Regions from separate parts of the Variovorax sp. GW823-FHT04F07 genome, predicted to be linked through region 1. Evidence: predicted binding sites of a transcription regulator. Region 1 holds the regulator's gene; each other region holds the start of a gene.

Evidence for each region. The regulator sigma-54, encoded in region 1, starts transcription at its own class of promoters, with help from an activator protein. The targets are predictions, from matches to a motif close to TGGCANGNAANCTGCTTT.
Region 2: AC1RAA_RS26920 (ammonium transporter) is a predicted target of sigma-54. The motif match lies at 2,318-2,335, and genes of this name have one in related genera.
Region 3: glnA (type I glutamate--ammonia ligase) is a predicted target of sigma-54. The motif match lies at 2,768-2,785, and genes of this name have one in related genera.
Region 4: AC1RAA_RS00465 (transglutaminase family protein) is a predicted target of sigma-54. The motif match lies at 2,013-2,030, and genes of this name have one in related genera.

The regions. Positions count from the first base shown of each region.
Region 1 is NZ_JBXAIG010000009.1:110,141-115,578, forward strand. It holds gene AC1RAA_RS29100 (LysE family translocator) at 1-346, shown strand, start outside; gene AC1RAA_RS29105 (phospholipase D family protein) at 351-1,967, opposite strand; gene rpoN (RNA polymerase factor sigma-54) at 1,978-3,570, opposite strand; gene lptB (LPS export ABC transporter ATP-binding protein) at 3,588-4,382, opposite strand; gene lptA (lipopolysaccharide transport periplasmic protein LptA) at 4,379-5,098, opposite strand; gene AC1RAA_RS29125 (thiol:disulfide interchange protein DsbA/DsbL) at 5,221-5,438, opposite strand, start outside.
Region 2 is NZ_JBXAIG010000007.1:189,106-194,543, forward strand. It holds gene AC1RAA_RS26910 (thiamine pyrophosphate-binding protein) at 1-714, shown strand, start outside; gene AC1RAA_RS26915 (hypothetical protein) at 722-1,024, opposite strand; gene AC1RAA_RS26920 (ammonium transporter) at 1,043-2,281, opposite strand; gene AC1RAA_RS26925 (sulfite exporter TauE/SafE family protein) at 2,701-3,459, shown strand; gene AC1RAA_RS26930 (tripartite tricarboxylate transporter permease) at 3,508-5,019, opposite strand; gene AC1RAA_RS26935 (tripartite tricarboxylate transporter TctB family protein) at 5,033-5,438, opposite strand, start outside.
Region 3 is NZ_JBXAIG010000002.1:315,835-321,272, forward strand. It holds gene glnL (nitrogen regulation protein NR(II)) at 1-617, opposite strand, end outside; gene AC1RAA_RS10510 (hypothetical protein) at 632-1,159, opposite strand; gene glnA (type I glutamate--ammonia ligase) at 1,306-2,721, opposite strand; gene AC1RAA_RS10520 (competence/damage-inducible protein A) at 2,869-3,669, opposite strand; gene AC1RAA_RS10525 (EI24 domain-containing protein) at 3,666-4,568, opposite strand; gene AC1RAA_RS10530 (sterol desaturase family protein) at 4,625-5,438, opposite strand, start outside.
Region 4 is NZ_JBXAIG010000001.1:93,623-99,060, forward strand. It holds gene AC1RAA_RS00465 (transglutaminase family protein) at 1-1,939, opposite strand, end outside; gene AC1RAA_RS00470 (DNA internalization-related competence protein ComEC/Rec2) at 2,061-4,529, shown strand; gene AC1RAA_RS00475 (circularly permuted type 2 ATP-grasp protein) at 4,628-5,438, shown strand, end outside.

The DNA of each region.
Region 1 (5,438 bases):
GATCACGCCCGACACGGACGCCTCGCCCCGAAGCCAGGGCCGCAGCGGACGCACCTTCCTGCTCGGCCTGGCCACGCAGGTCAGCAACCCGAAGACGGCGGTGGTGTACGCGAGCATCTTCGCGGCCTTCCTGCCGCGCGAGGTGCCGCTGGTGCTGGCGCTCGCGGTGCCGGCGGTGATCTTCTGCATCGAGACGGGCTGGTACGCGATCGTCGCGCTGGCGCTGTCCTCGGCCGCGCCACGCGCGGCCTACCTGCGCTACAAGACCTGGATCGACCGCGCGGCCGGCGGCGTGATGGGCCTGCTGGGCCTGCGGCTCGTGTGGTCGGCGGTGCGCGGCACCTGAGCCGCTACAGCAGGCTCTCCGGCGTGAGCGGCGCCAGCAGCTCGAGCATGGTGCGGTCCCAGAAGCCCGAGTCGGGCTCTTCGTGCAACACCGTGGTCTTGCCGCCTTCCTCGCTGACCCATTCGATGCGCCGCGAGCCGCCTGCCGCTGCATCGCCGCCCTCGGCAAAGCGCAGCCGGTAGGCGCCCTGCTGCTTGAGCACGTCGAGCAGCTTCAGGGTCTGCTGCGCCATCTCGGGGCTGCGGATGAACAGGCCGATCTCGGTGTTGTGGACCTCGGAGCGCGGATCGAAATTCATCGAGCCGACGAACAGGATGCGCTGGTCGATCACCGCCGACTTGGCGTGCAGCCGCCCCACCGACGTGCCGAACAGGCCGAGGCGGACGCTGCGCCGCGTGCGCGCGGAACTCAGCTCGTGCAGCTCGGCGCCCAGCGCCAGCATGTCGGCGCGGTAGCGGCGGTAGGCGGTGTGCACGAGCGGCTCGTCGGTGGCGGCGAGCGAGTTGGTGACCACGCTGATCTTCACGTTGCGCCCGCGGATCTCGCGCATCACCTCCAGCCCCGACGCGCCCGGGATCAGGTAGGGCGAGACCAGCGTCACCTCGCTGCGCGCGCGGCGCATCTGCTCGACCACGTTGTAGCGCACGCTGTCCACGTCGAGCAGCGGCACGCCGCCGTACGACGCGGTCTTGCCGATCACGCGGTCGGGCGAATCGGCGTACGCCTCGGCGGTGGTCCAGATCAGGCCGAGCTTGCCGGCGTCGAGGTCGTCGGCCACCGGGCTGTAGCCCAGCAGGTCGTTGGGCGCGGGCCTGGGCGGCGGCGGCGTGGTGTCGGGGCCGGTGGCGGCGTCGAAGCGGCGCTGCAGCTCTTCGCGCGGCAGGTCGGTGTGCACGACCGCGCCGATCGGGCGCACGTGCGGACTGTTCCAGTACTGGTCGAACAGCACGCCCAGGCGCGGGATCAGCGCGCCCGTGACGAAGGTGTCGAGGTCGATGAAATTCGGGCCGGTGGTGCGGCGGAAGTACTGGTTGCCGATGTTGCGCCCGCCCGCCACCGCCATCGCACCGTCGGCGATGAAGAGCTTGTTGTGCATGCGGCGGTTAACGCGGCTGAAGTCGAACAGCGACGCGGTGAAGCGCTTCAAGAGGCTGCCGCGCCCGGCCGGGAACGGGTTGAACAGGCGCAGCTCCACGTTCGGCGTGGCAGCCAGCCCGAGCAGCAGCTCGTCTTCGCCCGAGGTGTACAGGTCGTCCATCAACAGGCGCACGCGCACGCCGCGCTGGGCCGCATCGCGCAGGGTGCGCAGCAGGTAGCGGCCGGTCTCGTCGTTCTCGATCTGGTAGTACTGCACGTCGAGCGTGCGCTGCGCGCGGCGCGCCAGCTGCAGCCGCGTGTCGAAGGCGAAGTCGCCGCCGGGCATCAGGCGAAAGCCGCTGAGGTCGGGGTCGGGCTGCGAGGCCAGCGCGATCTTGCCGAGCGCAGTGTCGGTCGAGACGGCGATGGCCTTGGTGGGCGGGCGCGGTGCGTCGTCGGGCAGCGTTGCGCAGCCGGCAAACAGCAGCGCCGCCGCGACGACGACCACCCAATGCCCACAGCGCGACAGCAGGCGGCTCGTCATCGTCGGTCTTCTAGAGTGCCTTGCGCAGATTGGCGGGCGCGATGCGCAGCGCTTCGCGGTACTTGGCGACGGTGCGGCGCGCGCACTCGATGCCCTGCTCTTTCAGCATCTCGGAAATCTGGCTGTCGGACAGCGGCTTCTTGATGCTCTCGGAACTCACGAACTGCTTGATCAGCGCGCGCACTGCCGTGCTCGACGCGTTGCCGCCGGTCTCGGTGCCCAGCGCCGAGCCGAAGAAGTACTTGAGCTCGACCGTGCCGAAGGGCGTGGCCATGTACTTGGCGGTGGTCACGCGCGAGATGGTCGACTCGTGCAGGCCCAGTTCGTCGGCGATCTCGCGCAGCACCAGCGGGCGCATGGCCAGCTCGCCGTGCACGAAGTAGCTCTTCTGGCGCTCGACGATGGCGTTGCTCACGCGCAGGATGGTGTCGAAGCGCTGCTGGATGTTCTTGATGAACCAGCGTGCCTCCTGCAGCCGCTGCGACAGCGCCTGGCTGCCCTCGCCCTTGTGCGACTTGAGCGCGCCGGCGTAGATGTCGTGCACGCGCAGGCGCGGCATGACCTCGGGATTCAGCATGACGCGGAACTTCACGTTGGTGCCGCGCCCGGTCTTGGTGACGATCACGTCGGGGATGACGATGTTGCGTTCGACGTCGACAAAGCGGCGGCCCGGCTTGGGCTCCAGGCGCGCAATGATCTGCAGCGCCGAGCGCACCAGCTCTTCGTTGGTGCGCGTGAGCGTGGCCAGGCGCTTGAAGTCGCGCCGCGCGAGCAGCTCCATCGGCTGCTTGCAGATCGCGATGGCGGTCTTGCGGATGAGCGCTTCGGCCTCGGTCTCGTCTTCGTTCGCGAGTGCTTTCAGCTGGATGCTCAGGCATTCGCCGAGGTCGCGCGCGCCGACACCGGCGGGCTCCAGGCTCTGCAGCAGGCCGAGCGCCACCTGGAAGTGGTGCACGAGGTCGTCGAACTGGTCGTTGTCGTCGCCCGCCAGGCCCGAGGCCAATGCGGGCAGCGAGTCTTCGAGGTAGCCGTCGTCGTTGAGCGATTCGATCAAAAAGCGCAGCGCGGCGCAGTCGTTCTCGTTGAGCCGCAGGCTCAGCGCCTGGCGGTGCAGGAAGGACTGCAGCGACTCCTGGCTGCGCGCGAGCTCGGTGGCGTCGGCGCGCTCGTCGTCGCCCAGGTTGTTCTGGCGTGCGGGTGCGTCGCTGCCCCACTCGCTGTCGTCGGGTGCCATCTCGACGGTGCCGTCGCCTTCCCAGTCGGGCTCGCGCTCGGTGATCTCGGCGGCGGGGCCATCGGATTCGGGCGTGGACGTGGTTTCGCTGGCGGTGGTCGTCGCGCTGCTGGTCGGCCCCGGGGCGAAATCGCCTTCGCCGGTTTCACCGCCATCGTCGCGCGGCACGGGCGTGTCGACAGCATCGAGCCCGAACTCCTCGCGCGCCGCTTCTTCCGCGGTGCGTTCGAGGAACGGGTTCTCGTCCAGCATCTGCTCCACCTCCTGGCTCAGTTCGAGCGTGGAGAGCTGCAGAAGCCGGATCGACTGCTGCAGCTGTGGCGTCAAGGCCAGATGCTGCGAGACGCGAAGGGACAGCCCTTGCTTCATGGAGACGCGACCCTCCCTTACATGCGGAAGTGCTCGCCCAGGTACACCCTGCGTACCTCGGCGTTGTCGACGATCTCCGAGGGTGTGCCTTGTGCCAGCACGTGCCCGTCGCTGATGATGAACGCGTGATCGCAGATGCCCAGCGTTTCACGCACGTTGTGGTCGGTGATGAGCACGCCGATGCCGCGCTCTTTCAGAAAGCTGATGATCCGCTGGATCTCGATCACCGCGATCGGGTCGATGCCGGCGAAGGGCTCGTCCAGCAGGATGAAGCGCGGCTGCGTGGCCAGCGCGCGTGCAATTTCAACGCGGCGGCGCTCGCCGCCCGACAGCGCGAGCGCGGGCGAATCGCGCAGGTGGTCCACGCGCAGGTCGGCCAGCAGGTCGGCCAGTCGCTCTTCGGTGTGCTGCTTGGTCAGCGGCATCATGCGGCCGTTGGCGTCGGGCTCGCGCTGCAGCTCGAGCACGGCGCGCACGTTTTCCTCGACCGTGAGCTTGCGGAAGATCGAGGCCTCCTGCGGCAGGTAGCTCAGGCCCATGCGCGCGCGGCGGTGGATGGGCATGTGGGCGATGGGCTCGCCGTCGATGGTGATCTCGCCGGCGTCGGCGCGCACCAGCCCGACGATCATGTAGAACGAGGTGGTCTTGCCCGCGCCGTTGGGGCCGAGCAGTCCGACGACCTCGCCCTTTTGCACATCGAGCGAGACGTCTTTCACGACCGTGCGGCTGCCGTAGCTCTTCTTGAGGCCGCGCGCTACGAGGCGGCTGCCCGGAATGCCGTCGGCGGTCTGGGTTCCTGCGGTTTCGATCACTTGCGCCCTTCCCCTTCGGGGCCGCCCAGCGTGGTGCTCGGGCGCAGCCCGGCGCCGGGCGCGGGGGTGGGTGCCGGGGCCGCAGGCTTCTTGCCGCCGGCTGCCGGTGCGGAACCGCCCGCCGCCGGGGCCGCGGCGGCCTTCGGCGTGAGGATGGCCTTCACGCGGCCGCCGCCGCCCGCCGAGACGCCGGCGTTCGGCGGCACGAGGGAGCCGTTGACGGTGTAGGTGTCGTTGCTCTGGTCGTAGACGATCAGCGCGCCGCTGCTCTCGTCGTTGGCCGTGGCGCCGATCAGCCGGCGCATGACGGCGCGGCGGATGAACTTGACGTTGTCGGCGCGGCTGTCGTACTCGATGACTTCCGACTCGCCCTCGATCCACTCGTCGCCGGCGTTGCGCTTCTGCTTGTAATAGGCCAGCTTGCCGGGCGCCGCCGTGACCACGCCGTACTGGTAGCCCTCGGCGTCCTGGCGCACGTCCAGCCGCGCGCCGCGGATGATGATCGTGCCCTTCGTGACCAGCACGTTGCCGGTGAACACGCTGGTCTGTTTCAGGTCGTCGTAGCGCATCGAGTCGGACTCGATGTTCATCGGCTTGGTGCGGTCGGCGGTTTCGGCCAGGGCGCCCGAGGCGGCACCGGCCAGCAACAGCGCACCGAAAGCCAGGCGGCCAAGGCGACGAAGGGTGGGGAATGTGGGGATGGAGGGCAATGTCATAAAGGCACGAAACTTGCTCTGAAACATTGTATGCGTGGGATGGCGATTGCCCACCGCCGCCAATGAAAAAGCCCGCCGAAGCGGGCCTTGCATTCGACCAAGAAAGCAGGTCGCCGGGTCGATCAGCCCTTCTTGGCTTCGCCGATGAGGAAGGTCGCGACCTGCAGCACCTTGGACATGCTGCCGGCGGTTTCGCCGTCGACATACCAGCGGCCCGCCACGGCCAGGGCCGGCACGCCGGCGACCTTGTAGGCCTCGGTCTGCTGCGCCGCGCGGCGGGCCTTGCTGGCCACGCCGAAGGACGCAAAGGTTTCCTTGAACTTGGCGCCGTCGAGGCCGG
Region 2 (5,438 bases), on a different contig from region 1:
CCGCAGGCGTTTGCCGAAGCGGTGTCTGCGTTGCGTCCGGCGTCGCCGCCCGTGTGGCAGGCCGAGACGAAGACCGCACGCGAAGACTTTCTTCGCTGGAGCGATCCGGCCGCGATCCGCATCCCCGGTCCGCTGCAGATGGGCGAGGTCATGCAGCACCTGCGCGAGGTGCTGCCGGCCGACACCATCTTCTGCAACGGCGCGGGCAACTTCGCGACCTGGGTGCACCGCTTCTGGCCGTTCCGCGCGTTCGCGAGCCAGCTCGCGCCGACCAGCGGCTCGATGGGCTACGGCCTGCCGGCCGGCGTCGGCGCCAAGCGGCTGTGGCCCGAACGCGAGGTGGTCGTGTTCGCGGGCGACGGCGATTTCATGATGCACGGCCAGGAGTTCGCCACCGCCGTGCAGTACGGCCTGCCGATCCTCGTCGTGCTGCTGGACAACGGCATGTACGGCACGATCCGCATGCACCAGGAAAAGCACTACCCCGGCCGCATCAGCGCCACGCAGTTGAAGAACCCCGACTTCCGCGGCTATGCCGAGGTGTTCGGCGGGCACGGCGAGCGCGTGACCACGACGGAAGAGTTCGGCCCCGCACTCGCGCGTGCGCGTGCCAGCGGCAAGCCGGCGATCCTGCATTGCCTGCTGGACCCGGAGGCGATCACGCCCGCGAGCACGCTGCAGTCGATCCGCAAGGCGGCGCTGGCCGCGAACTGAGGCTACGTCAACGCAGGCCGCCGACGTAGCGCGGCGGCGGCGTGGGCGGCAGGCCGTCGGGCTGGCGCGCCGCCAGGCGCGCGGCGCGGGCCAGCGGCTCCATGGCCTGCTCGAGCCGCGTGGCGAGCTGGTCGAGTTCGTCGTCCTTGGTCTCGGCGGCGTGCTGGCGCGTCATGCGCACGATCTCGGCGGCGTACTCGGCGTTGGTGGCCATCCATTCGGTGTCGGTCACGCGCCCGTGCTTTCGCCGCAGTGCCACGTGAAGGCGTGCTGCAAGCGCGATGCGTTCGCTTTCGGACATGGATGGCATGGCGTCTCCCTCGGGTGGTCAGGCTCCCAGGTGTTCACGATGCTGAGCAAGATCGAGGCCCACCAGTTCGCTCTCGGGGTCGACGCGCAATCCGACCAGCACATGCACCAGGAACAGCACGATGGCCGTGCCGGCCGCGCTGTAGATCGCCACGCTGGCGACCGCGATCGCCTGCGTCAGCACATTGCCCGCCGCGCCCGAGATGCGCGGGTCGGCGAACACGCCCGTGAGCAGCGCGCCCACGATGCCGCCGATGCCGTGCACGCCGAACACGTCGAGCGAGTCGTCCGCACCGAGCAGGTGCTTCAGGCCCGTGGCGCCCCAGTAGCAGGCCAGCCCGGCGATGGCGCCGATGGCCAGCGCCGACAGCGGCGTGACGAAGCCGGCCGCCGGCGTGATCGCCACCAGCCCCGCCACGAGGCCGGAGCACAGGCCCAAGAGCGAGGGGCTGCGGCGCACGATCCATTCGCCGACCATCCAGCTCATGGCGCCAGCCGCCGCCGCGATGTGCGTGACCAGCATGGCCAGGCCGGCGCGCCCGTCGGCCGCCACCGCCGAGCCGGCATTGAAGCCGAACCAGCCCACCCACAGCAGGCCCGCGCCCGTCATGGTGAGCGCCAGGCTGTAGGGCTCGAAGGCCTCGCGCCCGTAGCCCCGGCGCGGCCCGAGCGCATAGGCGCACACCAGCCCCGCGATGCCCGCGTTGACGTGCACCACCGAGCCGCCCGCGAAGTCGAGCGCACCCATCTGCGCGAGCCAGCCGCCCGGCTCCCACACCCAGTGCGCGACCGGCGCGTACACGAGCACGCTCCACAGCAGCGCGAACCACAGCAGCGCCGCGAAGCGCATGCGCTCGACAAAAGCGCCGAGCACCAGCGCGGTGGTGATGATCGCGAAGCTCAGCTGGAACATGGCGTAGACCGATTCCGGCACGTTCGGCGCCACATGGCTCACGGCCACCTGGCCGGCCTCCTTCAGGTACTCGAAGCCTGAAAAACCGATGCGCGAGAGCTTGCCCAGCCAGGGCCAGCCGGGCGTGAAGGCCAGCGAGTAGCCGAGCGCGAACCAGGTCAGCGAGACCACGGCGGCGATCGCCACCACCCCGGCCATGGTCGCCAGCACGTTCTTGCGCCGCACCATGCCGGCATAGAAGAGCGCGATGCCGGGCAGCGTCATCAGCAGCACCAGCGCGGTCGAGGTCATCATCCAGGCGGTGTCGGCCGCGTTCAGGGAGGCTTGGGGTGCCAGCAGGGCCATGACCGTTTCTTCTTGGAGTGGTGGACAAGAGGCCTGTGTGCACGAGTCATGCCATCTTGTTAACTGACTGAAACACTTTGGTTTCCCAACCGGGAGGTCGAAGTAACACGAAGCGGGTAATTCCTAATGCACCGGGCGGGTGCGCGCTTGCACAATCTGCGCACTCGCGACGGGCCCTGCTCGTACTGCCGAGGGTCCGAGGAGACAAGCTTCCGATCGATCAACAAGAACATTCTTCAAAGGCTCCGTACGAGATGCCTGTCTGATATTTGAAAAGCGCCGCTGGTCGGCGCTTTTTTTTGCCTGTTCGCAGCGCGAATGCAGGCCCTTTCCTCCAAGCCAAACAGGCCTCTTGGCCAGCCGGTACCGGCCACCACAGCTATCGTTTCGATAGCGATTCCGGTGAGACAATCGCCCGCATGGAAATGCTGGTGGTCACGGGCGCCTCACTGCTCGCGGGTTTTATCGATGCGATCGTGGGCGGCGGCGGGTTGATTCTGGTGCCGGCCCTTTTTGCGGTGTTTCCGGGCGCGCCGCCGGCCACGCTGCTGGGCACCAACAAGAGCGCGTCCATCTGGGGCACGGCGGCCTCGGCGGCCCAGTTCAGCCAGCGGGTGCAGATGCGCTGGAGCGCGATGTGGCCGGCCGCGCTGCTGGGTTTCGGCGGCTCGATGCTCGGCGCCTGGACCGTCACGGTCTTCCCGGGCGACTTCCTGCGCCGGGCGCTGCCGGTCATCCTGCTGGGCGTGCTGGTCTACACGCTGGCACGCAAGGACATGGGCCGGCTGCACGCACCGCGCTTCAGCGGCCGCGCCGAGACGCTGGCGGCCAGCACCATCGGCCTGACCATCGGTTTCTACGACGGCTTCTTCGGGCCGGGCACGGGCAGCTTCCTGGTGTTCCTGTTCGTGCGCTGGATGGGCTACGACTTCCTCAACGCCTCGGCCTCGGCCAAGGTCATCAACACTCTGACCAACGCCGCCGCGCTGATCCTGCTGGCCGCCAAGGGGCACGTCTGGTGGCACTACGGGCTGGTGATGGCCGTGGCCAACGTGGCCGGCAGCCTGGTCGGTACGCGCGTGGCGCTGAAGCATGGGGCGGGCTTCGTGCGGATCGTGTTCATCGTGGTGGTGAGTGCGCTGATCCTGAAGACGGCTTACGACGCGTTCCTGAAATAAAAAAGCCCCTGGCGTCCGGCCAGGGGCTTTTCTTTGAGGGCACCGAGGTCAGTCCTCGACAAACGCCTCTTCGCGTTTCGCCTTGATCGCCGGCAGCAGCACGATGGCCAGCAGCAGCGCCGCGGCGATCAGCAGGCCCGCCGACAGCGGCCGCGTGACGAACACGCTCCACGCACCGCGCGACAGGAGCAGCGCGCGCCGCAGGTTCTCTTCCATCATCGGCCCGAGGATGAAGCCCAGCAACAGCGGGGCCGGCTCGGTGCGCAGCTTCAGGAACAGGTAGCCGATGAAGCCGAAGATCGCCACCATCCACACGTCGAAGGTGTTGTTGTTGGTCGAGTACACGCCGATCGCGCAGAACAGCACGATGGCGGGGAACAGGAACTTGTAGGGCACCGTCAGCAGCTTGATCCACATGCCGATCAGCGGCAGGTTCAGGATGATCAGCATCGCGTTGCCGATCCACATCGAGGCGATCAGGCCCCAGAAGAGCTCCGGGTTGCTGGTCATCACCTGCGGGCCGGGCTGGATGTTGTGGATCGTCATCGCGCCCACCATCAGCGCCATCACGGCGTTGGGCGGGATGCCCAGCGTCAGGAGCGGAATGAAGGAAGTCTGCGCGCCGGCGTTGTTGGCCGACTCGGGCGAAGCCACGCCGCGGATGTTGCCCTTGCCGAAGGCGACTTCGCCGGGGCGCATCTTGATCTTCTTCTCCAGCGCATAGGCCGCGAAGGCCGCCAGCAGCGCACCGCCGCCCGGCAGGATGCCCAGCGCCGAACCCAGCGCCGTGCCGCGCAGCACGGCGGGCGTCATGCGCTTGAAGTCGTCCTTGGTGGGCCACAGGCCCTTGACCTTGTGCGTGAACACCTCGCGCTCGTCGTCGGGCTGCGAGAGGTTGCCGATGATTTCGCCGTAGCCGAACACGCCCATGGCGATCACCACGAAGCCGATGCCGTCGGTGAGCTCGGGAATGTCGAAGCTGAAGCGCGCCACGCCCGAGTTGACGTCGGTGCCCACGATGCCCAGCAGCAGGCCCAGCACGATCATCGCCACCGCCTTGAGCAGCGAGCCCGAGGCCAGCACCACCGCGCCGATCAGGCCCAGCACCATCAGCGAGAAGTACTCGGCGGGGCCGAACTTGAAGGCCAACTCGGTCAGCGGGGGCGCGAAGGCGGCCAGGATCAGCGTGCCGACGCAGCCCGCGAAGAACGAGCCCAGGCCCGCCGCGGCCAGCGCAGGGCCTGCGCGGCCCTGCCTTGCCATCTGGTAGCCGTCGATGCAGGTGACCACCGAGGACGACTCCCCGGGCAGGTTCACCAGGATGGCCGTGGTCGAGCCGCCGTACTGGGCGCCGTAGTAGATGCCGGCCAGCATGATCAGCGCCGACACGGGCGGCAGCGCGTAGGTGGCGGGCAGCAGCATCGCGATGGTCGCGACGGGGCCGATGCCCGGCAGCACGCCGATCAGCGTGCCCAGGATGCAACCGACCAGGCAGTACAGCAGGTTGGTGAAAGTGAAGGCGACGCCGAAGCCGGTCGCCAGGTTGTGGAACAGTTCCATGGCGGTGTGCTCCTCAACCCGAAATGAACGTGGGCCAGACCTGGATCTGCAGCTTGAGCGCCCAGATGAAGGCCACATAGCTGCCGGCTGCCAGGATGGTCGCCAGCACCAGCACGTCGCGCAGCTTGAAGTGCTCGCCCGCCATGCTCGAAATGATCGTGAGCGCGTAGATCGCGATGATCATGCCCATCGCCGGCAGCCCGACGCTGGGCAGGCCGCCCAGCAGCACGCCGAAGGCCAGGTTGGCGCCGAGCACGAAGGCCAGCGGCTTCCACGCCCATTTGCCGATCTTGTCGCCGTCGGCGCTCTCGACCACCATGGCCTGGAACATGATCAGCGCGCCCAGCAGCGCCAGCAGGATGCCCAGCATCAGCGGGAAGTACCCCGGCCCCATGCGGGCGCCGTCGCCGATGGTGTAG
Region 3 (5,438 bases), on a different contig from region 1:
ATGTTCACGTCGCCCACCACGTGCGGCCGGCGGTGCGGCGCCAGCAGCCGGTCGACCAGCGTCTGCAGCCGGTCGGCCTCGTGGATGATGACCTGGGTGTATTCGATGAGGTCGCGCGACTCGACCTCCATCTGCAGCAGTTGCGCCGCGCCACGAATGCCGCCCAGCGGGTTCTTGATCTCGTGCGCGAGGTTGCGGATGAGTTCCTTGTTGGCCTGCGCCTGGTCGATCAGGCGCTCCTCGCGGTCCTGGCGCACCTGCTGCTCCAGCGGCGACATCTCGATGATGAGCTCGCCCTTCTTGTCGCCGTGCGCGAGCGTGACCTGCACGGGCATCAGCTCGTGGTTCACGCGCCGCAAAAAGGCCTCGTAGCGCAGCGTGGCGAAGTCGTTGCTGCTGGCGCCGTCGAGCGCGGTGCGCAGCACCTGCGGCTCATGGAAACAGGCGCCGAACTGCGAGCCCTCGAGCGTGCGCCGCGAGGTACCCAGCGCGTCTTCGAGGCCTGCATTGGCGAACAGCACCGAGCCGTCGCTGTTGACCACCGCGATCAGCGTGGACAAGAGGTCGAAGGCGCGAAAGCGCGGATTGGCGCCAGTCGCCTTCTTGCCGAACACCATGGACTGCGCGCCGCTTACTGCGCTTGCGGCTTGCCGGGCAGGCGGCCGATTTCGCGGCGGATGCCGGCGATGTCGCTCTCGTTGCGCGCGAGTTCGGCCTTCATCTCGGCCACGCGGTCCAGGTACTTCTGGTAGTTGCGGCCTTCGCTGCCCTGCTTCTCGGGCTCGCCGTTGTTGTATTCCTTCTTGAGCTCGGTCTGGCGGGCCTCGGCCTTGCGCAGCTCGGCCTCGAGCACCGAGCGCGCCTCGCCGTCGCGGGCGCGCTGGTCGACGCCTTCGACGCGCGGGCTGCCCGCCGGGGCGCGCGCGGCCGAACCGCCCGAGCCCGACGACGACGCGCTGCCACCACCGCCGCCCGAGGGCTTCGTGCCCTGCACGACGGTGACGTTGCCGCCTTCCATGATCTTGCAGCCCTTTTGCTGGGCCACGGTCGCGTTGTTGGTGTACTCGTTGCCGCAGCGCCAGACGCGCTCTTGCGCGAGCGCCGCCGTGGCGGTGGCGAACGAGGCGGCGGCCAGGAAAATCAGGGAAGCAGTCTTCATTTGGATCCGGAGAGGGCGCGACAAACGCGCATTTTGATGCAATTCGGGCCCTCTCACGATGGGATGTTCCGCACCAAGGAAAAAGGACGGCCGGGGCCGTCCTTTTGTCTTACTTGCCCGCCGGGGCGGGCACGTTGTGGCGCTTTTTACAGCGAGTAGTACATGTCGAACTCGACGGGGTGCGTCGCCATGCGGAAGCGCGTGACTTCCTGCATCTTGAGGTCGATGTACGCGTCGATGTACGAGTCGGTGAACACGCCGCCCTTGGTCAGGAACGCACGGTCCTTGTCCAGGTGCTCCAGGGCCTGGTCCAGGCTGTGGCAGACGGTCGGGATCAGCGCGTCTTCTTCCGGCGGCAGGTGGTACAGGTCCTTGCTGGCGGCTTCGCCCGGATGGATCTTGTTTTCCACGCCGTCCAGGCCGGCCATCAGCAGCGCGGCAAAGCCCAGGTACGGGTTCATCAGCGGATCGGGGAAGCGCGCTTCGACGCGGCGGCCCTTCGGGTTGGCCACGAACGGGATGCGGATCGAGGCCGAACGGTTCTTGGCCGAGTAGGCCAGCTTCACCGGGGCTTCGAAGCCGGGCACCAGGCGCTTGTAGCTGTTGGTGCCGGGGTTCGTGATGGCGTTCAGGGCACGGGCGTGCTTGATGATGCCGCCGATGTAGTGCAGCGCGAAGTCCGACAGGCCTGCGTAGCCGTCGCCGGCGAACAGGTTCTTGCCGTCCTTCCAGACCGACTGGTGCACGTGCATGCCGGAGCCGTTGTCGCCGACGATGGGCTTGGGCATGAAGGTGGCGGTCTTGCCGTAGGCGTGGGCCACGTTGTGGATCACGTACTTCTGCAGCTGGACCCAGTCGGCGCGCTGCACCAGCGTGCTGAAGCGGGTGCCGATCTCGAGCTGGCCGGCGTTGGCCACTTCATGGTGATGCACTTCGACCGGGATGCCCAGCGATTCGAGCACCAGGCTCATTTCCGAGCGCATGTCCTGGAAGCTGTCGACCGGAGGCACCGGGAAGTAGCCGCCCTTGACCGCCGGACGGTGGCCGCTGTTGCCGTGCTCGAACTCCTTGTCGGTGTTCCACGAGGCTTCTTCGGACTCGATCTTCACGAAGCAGCCCGACATGTCGTTCTTCCAGCGCACGCCGTCGAACACGAAGAATTCGGGTTCCGGTCCGAAGTAGGCGGTGTCGCCCAGGCCGGAAGCCTTCATGTACGCCTCGGCGCGCTTGGCGAGCGAACGCGGGTCGCGCTCGTAGGCCTTGCCGTCGGCCGGGTCGATCACGTCGCAGGTCAGGATCAGCGTCGTTTCTTCGAAGAACGGGTCGATGTTGGCGGTGTTCGGGTCGGGCATGAGCTGCATGTCCGAGGCTTCGATGCCCTTCCAACCGGCGATGGACGAACCGTCGAACGCGTGGCCCGAGGTGAATTTGTCTTCATCGAAGTGCGACACGGGCACGGTCACGTGCTGCTCTTTGCCGCGGGTGTCGGTGAAGCGCAAGTCGACGAACTTGACCTCGTTTTCCTTGACGAGCTTGAGTACATCGGCGACGGTCTTTGCCATCAGTTTCTCCTGAGTTGGATGGTGGTTAGGAATACAGGGACGGGAGGATGCAGTTTCTGTGCCATTGTCACCCCGCCGGATGAGGCCCAGGTGACGGCCCAGGGGCTGCCGGAAAAGGAAAATATCCCCAAATTGGTGCAATGCAGATTAACGCACCAATTCGGGGCCAAGCTTCGCATCGAAAGTGTGCAGACCTTCGATGAGCTGGCCATAGGCGGCATCGAGCTTCGCGGGGTCGCCCTTGACGCCCAGCTCGATGTGGCGCCCGTACTGGGGGTGATCCACGCTGGGAAGGCTGAACACCTTGATGCCGGCGTGGGCCTGCTCGATGGCCTGCATCAGCGGCGTGAGGGTGGCTTCCATCGCACCGAAAACGATCACGGACTTCTCGGCGATGGCGTTGCGGGTGAACAGATCGGCATAGCGGCTGTCGAGCACCGACTCGATCATCGGCCAAGCCATGACCGGGAAGCCCGGCACGAAATGCACGTGCTCGACGCTGAAGCCCGGGATCTTGTTGTACGGGTTGCGGATGATCGACGCGCCCTGCGGAAACACGCCCATGTTCAGGCGGTGGATGTTGTCGGGCCGGTCGGGTTCGTAGGGCACGCCCTGCTCCAGGGCCGTGTCCTGCATGCGCTCGCGGATCAGCGCCTCGGCCTCGGGGTGCAGCGCCAGCGGCACGCGCAGGGCCTGGGCGGCGCACTGGCGGGTGTGGTCGTCGGGCGTGGCGCCGATGCCGCCGGTCGAGAACACGATGTCGCCCGAGGCGAAGGCGCGCATCAGGGCCGCGGTGATCCGCGTGGGCTCGTCGCCCACGTACTCGGCCCAGCCCAGTTGCAGGCCGCGCGCGGCCAGCAGCTCGATGACCTTGGCCATGTGCTTGTCGGCCCGCTTGCCGGAAAGGATCTCGTCGCCGACGACGATGAGACCGAATGCGCGTGTCATGGAGAACTCCATTGAGAAAGAGCGGCCTTGTTGGCCTCGGTGGCTTCGGCCGCCTCGAGCGTCTGCTGTGCGTCGCCGCTGCCGGCCGCGGGTTGCTGCGCCGCGCGCTGGGCGCGCAGCTGGGTCAGGGCGTCGAGGCAGTAGTGCGCGAACCAGAGCGCAGAAAAGGCGAAGACCAGCGTGTAGATCCAGATGGCGATCGGCACCAGCACGAAGAAGGCGGCGGCGAACAGCAGGCCCGAGGCCCAGACGATGCTCGGCGCGGCGCCGAGGTAGCCGCACAGCACGCCGATGCACAGCAGCGGCAGCCGGTGGGCGCGCAGCAGCGCGGCGCGCTCTTCGGGGCTGGCGTGCTCGGCCAGCGCGTCGAAGCTCATCACCCGGTAGGTCAGCCAGCCCCAGATCAGCGGCGGCAGGATCAGCACCAGCGGCGGAATGAGCCACAACGGCATCGACACCACCAGCGCGATCAGCGCCAGCACCGTGGCACCGAGCGAGCGCAGCACGCTGCCGAAGAAGGAGGCGCCCTTCTTCTGCTCCAGCGTCGGAAAGCGCCGTTCGGCCACGAGCTTGGTGAGCGCCGGCGCCATGAAGCCGGCCACGATGAGCAGCGACAGCACGACGATGAGCGGCGTGACGCCGAACACCACCACCAGCGGCGCCAGCGCGGCCGTGACGTCGCTCGAGAAGAGGCGCCCGATCCAGGCCCAGAAGCTGGACAGCAGCGGCCAGGCGTCGAGGGCCTCGCGCGTCCAGACAACGGCCGCGTCCCAGTAGAAGTAGCCGAGCCCCGCGGCCAGCAGCACCATGAGCGCCAATGGCAGGAGCGACAGCACGATCACGCGCGGGAGCATGCAATAGGCCACCGCGCGCCAGAAGGAGTCGAGGAGCAGGCGCATGAGGTTCGAGGATAGCGCAAGGCCCCGGCCCGCCAGCCGCCGGGCCTGTGTGCGGATCAGGCGCGGCCGAACAGCCGCTTCAGCCCCAGCCACTGCTGCGACCAGAAGCCCTGGCCGTAGTCGCGCGGCCGGCCGTCGGCGCCGGGCTCGACCTGGTCGCGGATGCCGGTCGGGTCGTAGCGGTTTTCGAAGTTGGCGGTGCGAAAGAGCATGTCCCACCAGGGCAGCAGCACGCCGAAGTTGTGGCCGCCCAGCGTGCTCCGGCCGTGCGACTCGTGGCCCAGCCCGATGCTGTGGTGCAGCCGGTGAAAGCGCGGGCTGACCCACAGCCGCTCGCCGATGGCCCCGAAACTCAGCCGCAGGTTGGCGTGCTGCAGGCTCTCGCTGAGCTGGGTGAAGGCCACGACGGCGATGAACTGGCCCGGCGCCACGCCGATCAGCTGCGCCACGATGACGATGAGCGTGTCGTGGATCACGTCGTCGAGCAGGTGGTTGCGGTCGTCGCTCCACATCGTCATCTGGCGCTGCGAGTGGTGCAGCGAATGCAGGCTCCACCACCAGTTGAACTGGTGCTGGCCGCGGTGGATCCAGTAGCCAACGAAGTCGAGCACCACGAGGTAGATGGCAAAGGCCACCCACGGCACGTCGGTCACGCCGGGCCAGGCCTCGTCCAGGTGGAAGGTGCCCCACCCCGCCATGCGCAGGCTGCCGAGCAGGTCGTCGAACAGGGGCTGCAGCGTGAAGAACAGCGCCAGCCGGAACAGGCCCAGCCGGTGGATCAGCGTGTAGAGCACGTCGATGCGGATGGCGCGGCGGTCGGTCACGGGCTCGACCGCGCGCCAGCGCTGCAGCGGGCCGATCACGGCCAGC
Region 4 (5,438 bases), on a different contig from region 1:
CGCACAGCGCGGTGCGCGTGACCCAGTGGGCCGATTCGCCGCGCAGCGGCTGGCGCGTGGCGGCATCAGCAGGAGCAGCAGCATCGCCCTTCGCCGCATCGCCGGGGCTTTGCATGCGCAGCGACGCGGCCATCACGGGCGGCGCGCCGAAGGTGTAGGGCACCTCGCCCAGGTCGGCGCCAGCCACCGGCGTGGCGGTGGCATAGCGCGCGCGGTAGTCGGACGCGCTGGGCAACGCGGCGCGCGGCGCGGTCGGGTCGCGCTCGATGAGGTAGGGGTAGTCGCCCTTGCTGGCCCACGGCTGCGAGTCGAGCGGCAGGCGGTAGCCCATGGGCGAGTCGCCCGGGATCAGGAACAGGCGGTCGTCGCGCAGGAACCAGGGGCCGGTCTTCCAGCCGGGGCCGGCGAGCGCGGGCGCGTCGCTGTTGGCGTTGCCGGGTTCGATGGGCAGCATGTAGCCGATCACCGCGTCGAGCTTCTGCGTGAACACGCGGCGCAGGCGCACGCGTTCGAGTTCGTCGTCGAGCTTGGAGTCGAAGGGGTCGACGTTCACCGGCAGGCGGCGTTCGCGCCACAGGTAGTAGTAGGTGTCCTCGTAGCCGGCCTGGGTGTAGCGCTCGGTGAGGCCCAGCTTGTGCGCCAGCACGGCAGTGAAGCGGCGCGCGTCCTCGCTCGTGTAGTGCGTGGGAAAGCGCTCATCGGCGAACAGCTCGGGGTCGTGCCACAGCGTCTGGCCGTCGGCGCGCCAGAAGATCGACAGCGCCCAGCGCGGCAGCTGCTCGCCCGGGTACCACTTGCCCTGGCCGAAATGCAGGAAGCCGCCCTGGCCGTACTCGGCGCGCAGCTTGTGCACGAGCTCGGTGGCGTAGCCGCGCTTGGTGGGGCCGAGCGCGTCGGTGTTCCATTCGGGCGCGTCGCGGTCGCTGGTGGCCACGTAGGTGGGCTCGCCGCCCATCGTGAGGCGCACGTCGCCGGCCACGAGGCGCGCATCGACCGCGTCGCCGAGCGCGAGCACCTCGGCCCATTGTTCTTCGGTGTAGGGCTTGGTGACGCGCGGCGATTCGTAGATGCGCGTGACCTTCATCTCGTGGCTGAACTCGACCTCGGACTCGTCGACGCCGCCCTCGATGGGCGCGGCGCTCGACGGTGTGGGCGTGCAGGCGAGTGGAATGTGGCCTTCGCCGGCGAGCAGGCCCGAGGTGGCATCCAGGCCGATCCAGCCGGCGCCCGGCAGGAACACTTCGCACCAGGCATGCAGGTCGGTGAAGTCGACCGTGGTGCCGCTGGGGCCGTCGAGGGCCTTCACGTCGGGCGTGAGCTGGATCAGGTAGCCCGACACGAAGCGCGCGGCCAGGCCGCAATGGCGCAGCAGCTGCACCAGCAGCCAGCCCGAGTCGCGGCACGAGCCGCTGCCGTTGCTCAGCGTTTCTTCCGGCGTCTGCACGCCGGGCTCCATGCGGATGAGGTAGCTGACGTCCTTCTGCACCTGCTGGTTGATGCCGACCAGGAAGTCGATGGTGCGCTGCTCCTTGCGCTCGATCCTGTCGAGGTAGGCCTGCAGCAGCGGCGTGGGCTTCTCGGTGACGAGGTAGGGCGCCAGCTCTTCGGCCTGCGAGGCCGTGTACTTGAAGGGAAAGTTCTCGGCCTGCGGCTCGAGGAAGAAGTCGAAGGGGTTGTAGACCGCCATCTCGACCACGAGGTCGACCGTGACCTTGAACTCACGCGTCTTCTCGGGGAACACGAGCCGCGCCTGGTAGTTGGCGAACGGGTCCTGCATCCAGTTGACGAAGTGCTCGGCCGGCTCGACCCGCAGCGAGTACGAGATCACATTGCTTCGGCAATGGGGCGCGGGGCGCAGTCGCACGACTTGCGGGCCCAACTGCACCAGGCGGTCGTATGTGTAGTGGGTGACGTGGTGGAGTGCGGCGTGGATGGACATGCGTAGGGGCGTGCAGTGCAGCGAGGTTGCATCGAAAAGATGTCTCTGGTGAGACGCATACTAGCCCAGTTGCCAAGCAATTAACGCGCCATCGAGCGTGGGTTGGGGGAGGGTTTGCATCATGGATTCCGGGGTGTGGGGAGGGCAGTCGCGGCGTGCGTCCGACGCTGTCGCGGGTGGGGCGGGGGCCTTCGTTGCGCTGGGCGGCACGCTGCTCGGCGCGGCGGTGCAACTGCGCCAGCCGCTGCTGTGGGCGGCGGGTGTCTACGTCGCATTGCTGCTCGTGGGGCTCGGCGGCGGATGGCTGCTGTGGCGGTGGCGGGGGACTCGGCTGATCGTGCTGATGCTGTCGCTGGCCTGCGGCGCGATGGCCGGCGCGGGGCTCGCTGGATGGCGCGCGACGGCCTATGCGCAAGGGGCCCTGAGCCCGCAGCTCGAAGGGCGTGACCTGCGGCTCACGGGCGTGGTCTCGCAGATGCCGCAGCCCGGCGAGATCGGAACGCGCTTCCGTTTCGACGTGGAGACGGCGCAATGGGCCGAGGCCTCGCGCGGCGATGCGCCGCCGAAGGTGCCTTCGCGCATCGCACTCTCCTGGTACGGCGAGTACGGCGGGATGTGGGAGCAGCCCGCCGAACGTCGCGCGTCCGTCGCACGCACCGTGGGCGAGGTGCATGCCGGCCAGCGCTGGCAACTGACCGTGCGCCTGCGCGCGCCGCACGGCAACCTCAATCCGCATGGCTTCGACAGCGAACTGTGGGCGTGGGAGCAGGGCGTGCATGCGCAGGGCCATGTGCGAGTTGGCGCACGCGACCCTGCGCCGCAGCTGATGGGCACCACTTGGCGGCACCCGATCGAGCGGGCGCGCGAGGCCGTGCGCGATGCGGTCTTCACCCGCGTGGACGACCGGCGGCAGGCCGGCGTGATCGCCGCGCTGGTCACCGGCGACCAGGGCGCCATCGACCGCGCCGACTGGGACGTGTTCCGCGCTACCGGCGTGGCGCACCTGATGTCGATCTCGGGCCTGCACATCACCTTGTTCGCGTGGTTCGCGGCGCACATCGTGGGCGCGCTCTGGCGGCGCAGCAGCCGGCTCATGCTGCGGCTGCCCGCGCAACAGGCCGCGCTCGCGGGCGGCGTGCTGCTGGCCGCGCTCTATGCGCTCTTCAGCGGCTGGGGCGTGCCCTCGCAGCGCACGGTCTGGATGCTCGCGGCCGTGGCGCTGTTGCGCCTGACCGGTCGGCGCTGGCCGTGGCCGCACGTCTGGTTGTTGACGGCGGCGGTCGTGGTGGCCGCCGATCCGTGGGCGCTGCTGCAGGCCGGCTTCTGGCTCAGCTTCGTCGCCGTGGCGGTGCTGTTCGCCTCCGCCACGGCCGTGCCGGGCGAGGGCAGGGTGGGCGCGCTCACGCGCCTGGGGCGCTTCTTTCGTGAGCAATGGACGATCACGCTAGCGCTCACGCCGCTGAGCCTGCTGCTGTTCCAGCAGGTGTCGGCGGTCGGGCTCGTGGCCAATGCGCTCGCGATCCCGTGGGTGACGCTGGTGATCACGCCGCTGGCGATGCTCGGCGTGGCGGTGCCGCCGCTGTGGGATGTGGCGGCCGGTGCGGTGAAGCTGTTCGCGCTGTTGCTGCAAGTGCTCGCCGGTCTGCCGTTCGCCACGCTGTCGATGGCCGCGCCGCCGCCATGGCTGGCCGCAAGCGGCGTGGCGGGCGGCGTGCTGCTGGCGATGCGCCTGCCGTGGTCGATGCGCGCGCTCGGCCTGCCGCTGCTGTTGCCGGTGCTCCTGTGGCAGCCGGCGCGGCCCGCCGTGGGCGAATTCGACCTGCTCGCCGCCGACATCGGGCAGGGCAACGCGGTGCTCGTGCGCACCGCCACGCACAGCCTGCTGTATGACGCCGGCCCGCGCTACGGGCTCGACAGCGACGCGGGCCACCGCGTGCTCGTGCCGCTGCTGCGCGCGCGGGGCGAACGGCTCGACCTGCTGTTGCTGAGCCACCGCGACATCGACCACACCGGCGGCGCCCCCGCCGTGCTCGCCATGCAGCCGCAGGCCGCGCTGCTGAGTTCCATCGAGGCCGCGCACCCGCTGCAGGCGCTGCGCCCCGCGCGCCGCTGCGAGGCCGGGCAGCGCTGGACCTGGGACGGTGTCGATTTCGAGGTGCTGTTTCCCTTCGACAGCGACTACCTCGGCTTCACGCGGCCCAACGCCGTGTCGTGCGTGCTGCGCATCGGCAACGGCCGCGCCACGGTTCTATTGGCGGGCGATATCGAACGGCTGCAGGAGGCCGCGCTCGTGTCGCGCACGCCCGGGCTGTCGGCCGACGTGTTGCTGGTGCCACACCACGGCAGCAAGACCTCGTCGAGCGAGGTTTTCCTGGACGCCGTGCGCCCGCGCATTGCGCTCGTGCAGGCCGGCTACCGCAGCCGCTTCGGCCACCCCGCGCCCGAGGTGGTGGCGCGCTACGTGGAGCGCGGCGTGCAGGTGGTCGACAGCCCGCGCTGCGGCGCCGCCCATTGGGCGAGCCCGGCGCCGGCCGAGCTGAAGTGTGAACGCGCGAATGATCCGCGCTACTGGCGCCACCGCATGCCATGAAGGTCCGAAACGCGAAATGCCCTCGCATCGGGCCCAAACCTAGGGCTTCTACTGGCCTCGAACTTGCTAAGCTATGGCTCAAGGAGATTGGTCGTTCCATGCACAAATTCGACGAGATGTATGAGCAGCTCCCCTATGCGGGCGCTGCAATCCGACAGCACTACAAGCGCTACGACCAATGGCTTGCGAAGCAACCCGGTGAGGTGATGCGATCGCGCCGTGAAGAGGCGGAGATGATTTTCCGTCGGGTCGGCATCACCTTCGCGGTGTACGGCGCCAAGGACGAGGACGGCTCCGGCACCGAGCGGCTGATCCCGTTCGACCTGCTGCCCCGGATCATTCCCTCCCATGAGTGGGAGAGCATGGAAAAGGGGCTGGTGCAACGCGTCACGGCGCTCAACCGCTTCCTGTACGACGTGTACCACGACCAGGAAATCATCAAGGCCGGCATCATCCCGGCCGAGCAGATCCTGAACAACGCCCAGTTCCGTCCCGAGATGATGGGCGTGAACGTGCCGCACAACGTCTACTCGAACATCTCGGGCATCGACATCGTGCGTGCCCCCGATGCCCAGGGCAACGGCGAGTACTACGTGCTCGAAGACAACCTGCGCGTGCCCAGCGGCGTGAGCTACATGCTCGAAAACCGCAAGATGATGATGCGGCTCTTCCCCGAGCTGTTCAACCAGAACCGCATCGCGCCGGTCGCCCACTACCCCGACCTGCTGCTCGAAACGCTGCGCGCCAGCGCGCCGCCGGCCACGGCCGAGCCCACGGTGGTGGTGCTCACGCCCGGCATGTACAACAGCGCCTACTTCGAGCACGCCTTCCTGGCCCAGCAGATGGGCGTGGAGCTGGTCGAGGGACAAGACCTGTTCGTCAAGGACGACTTCGTCTACATGCGCACCA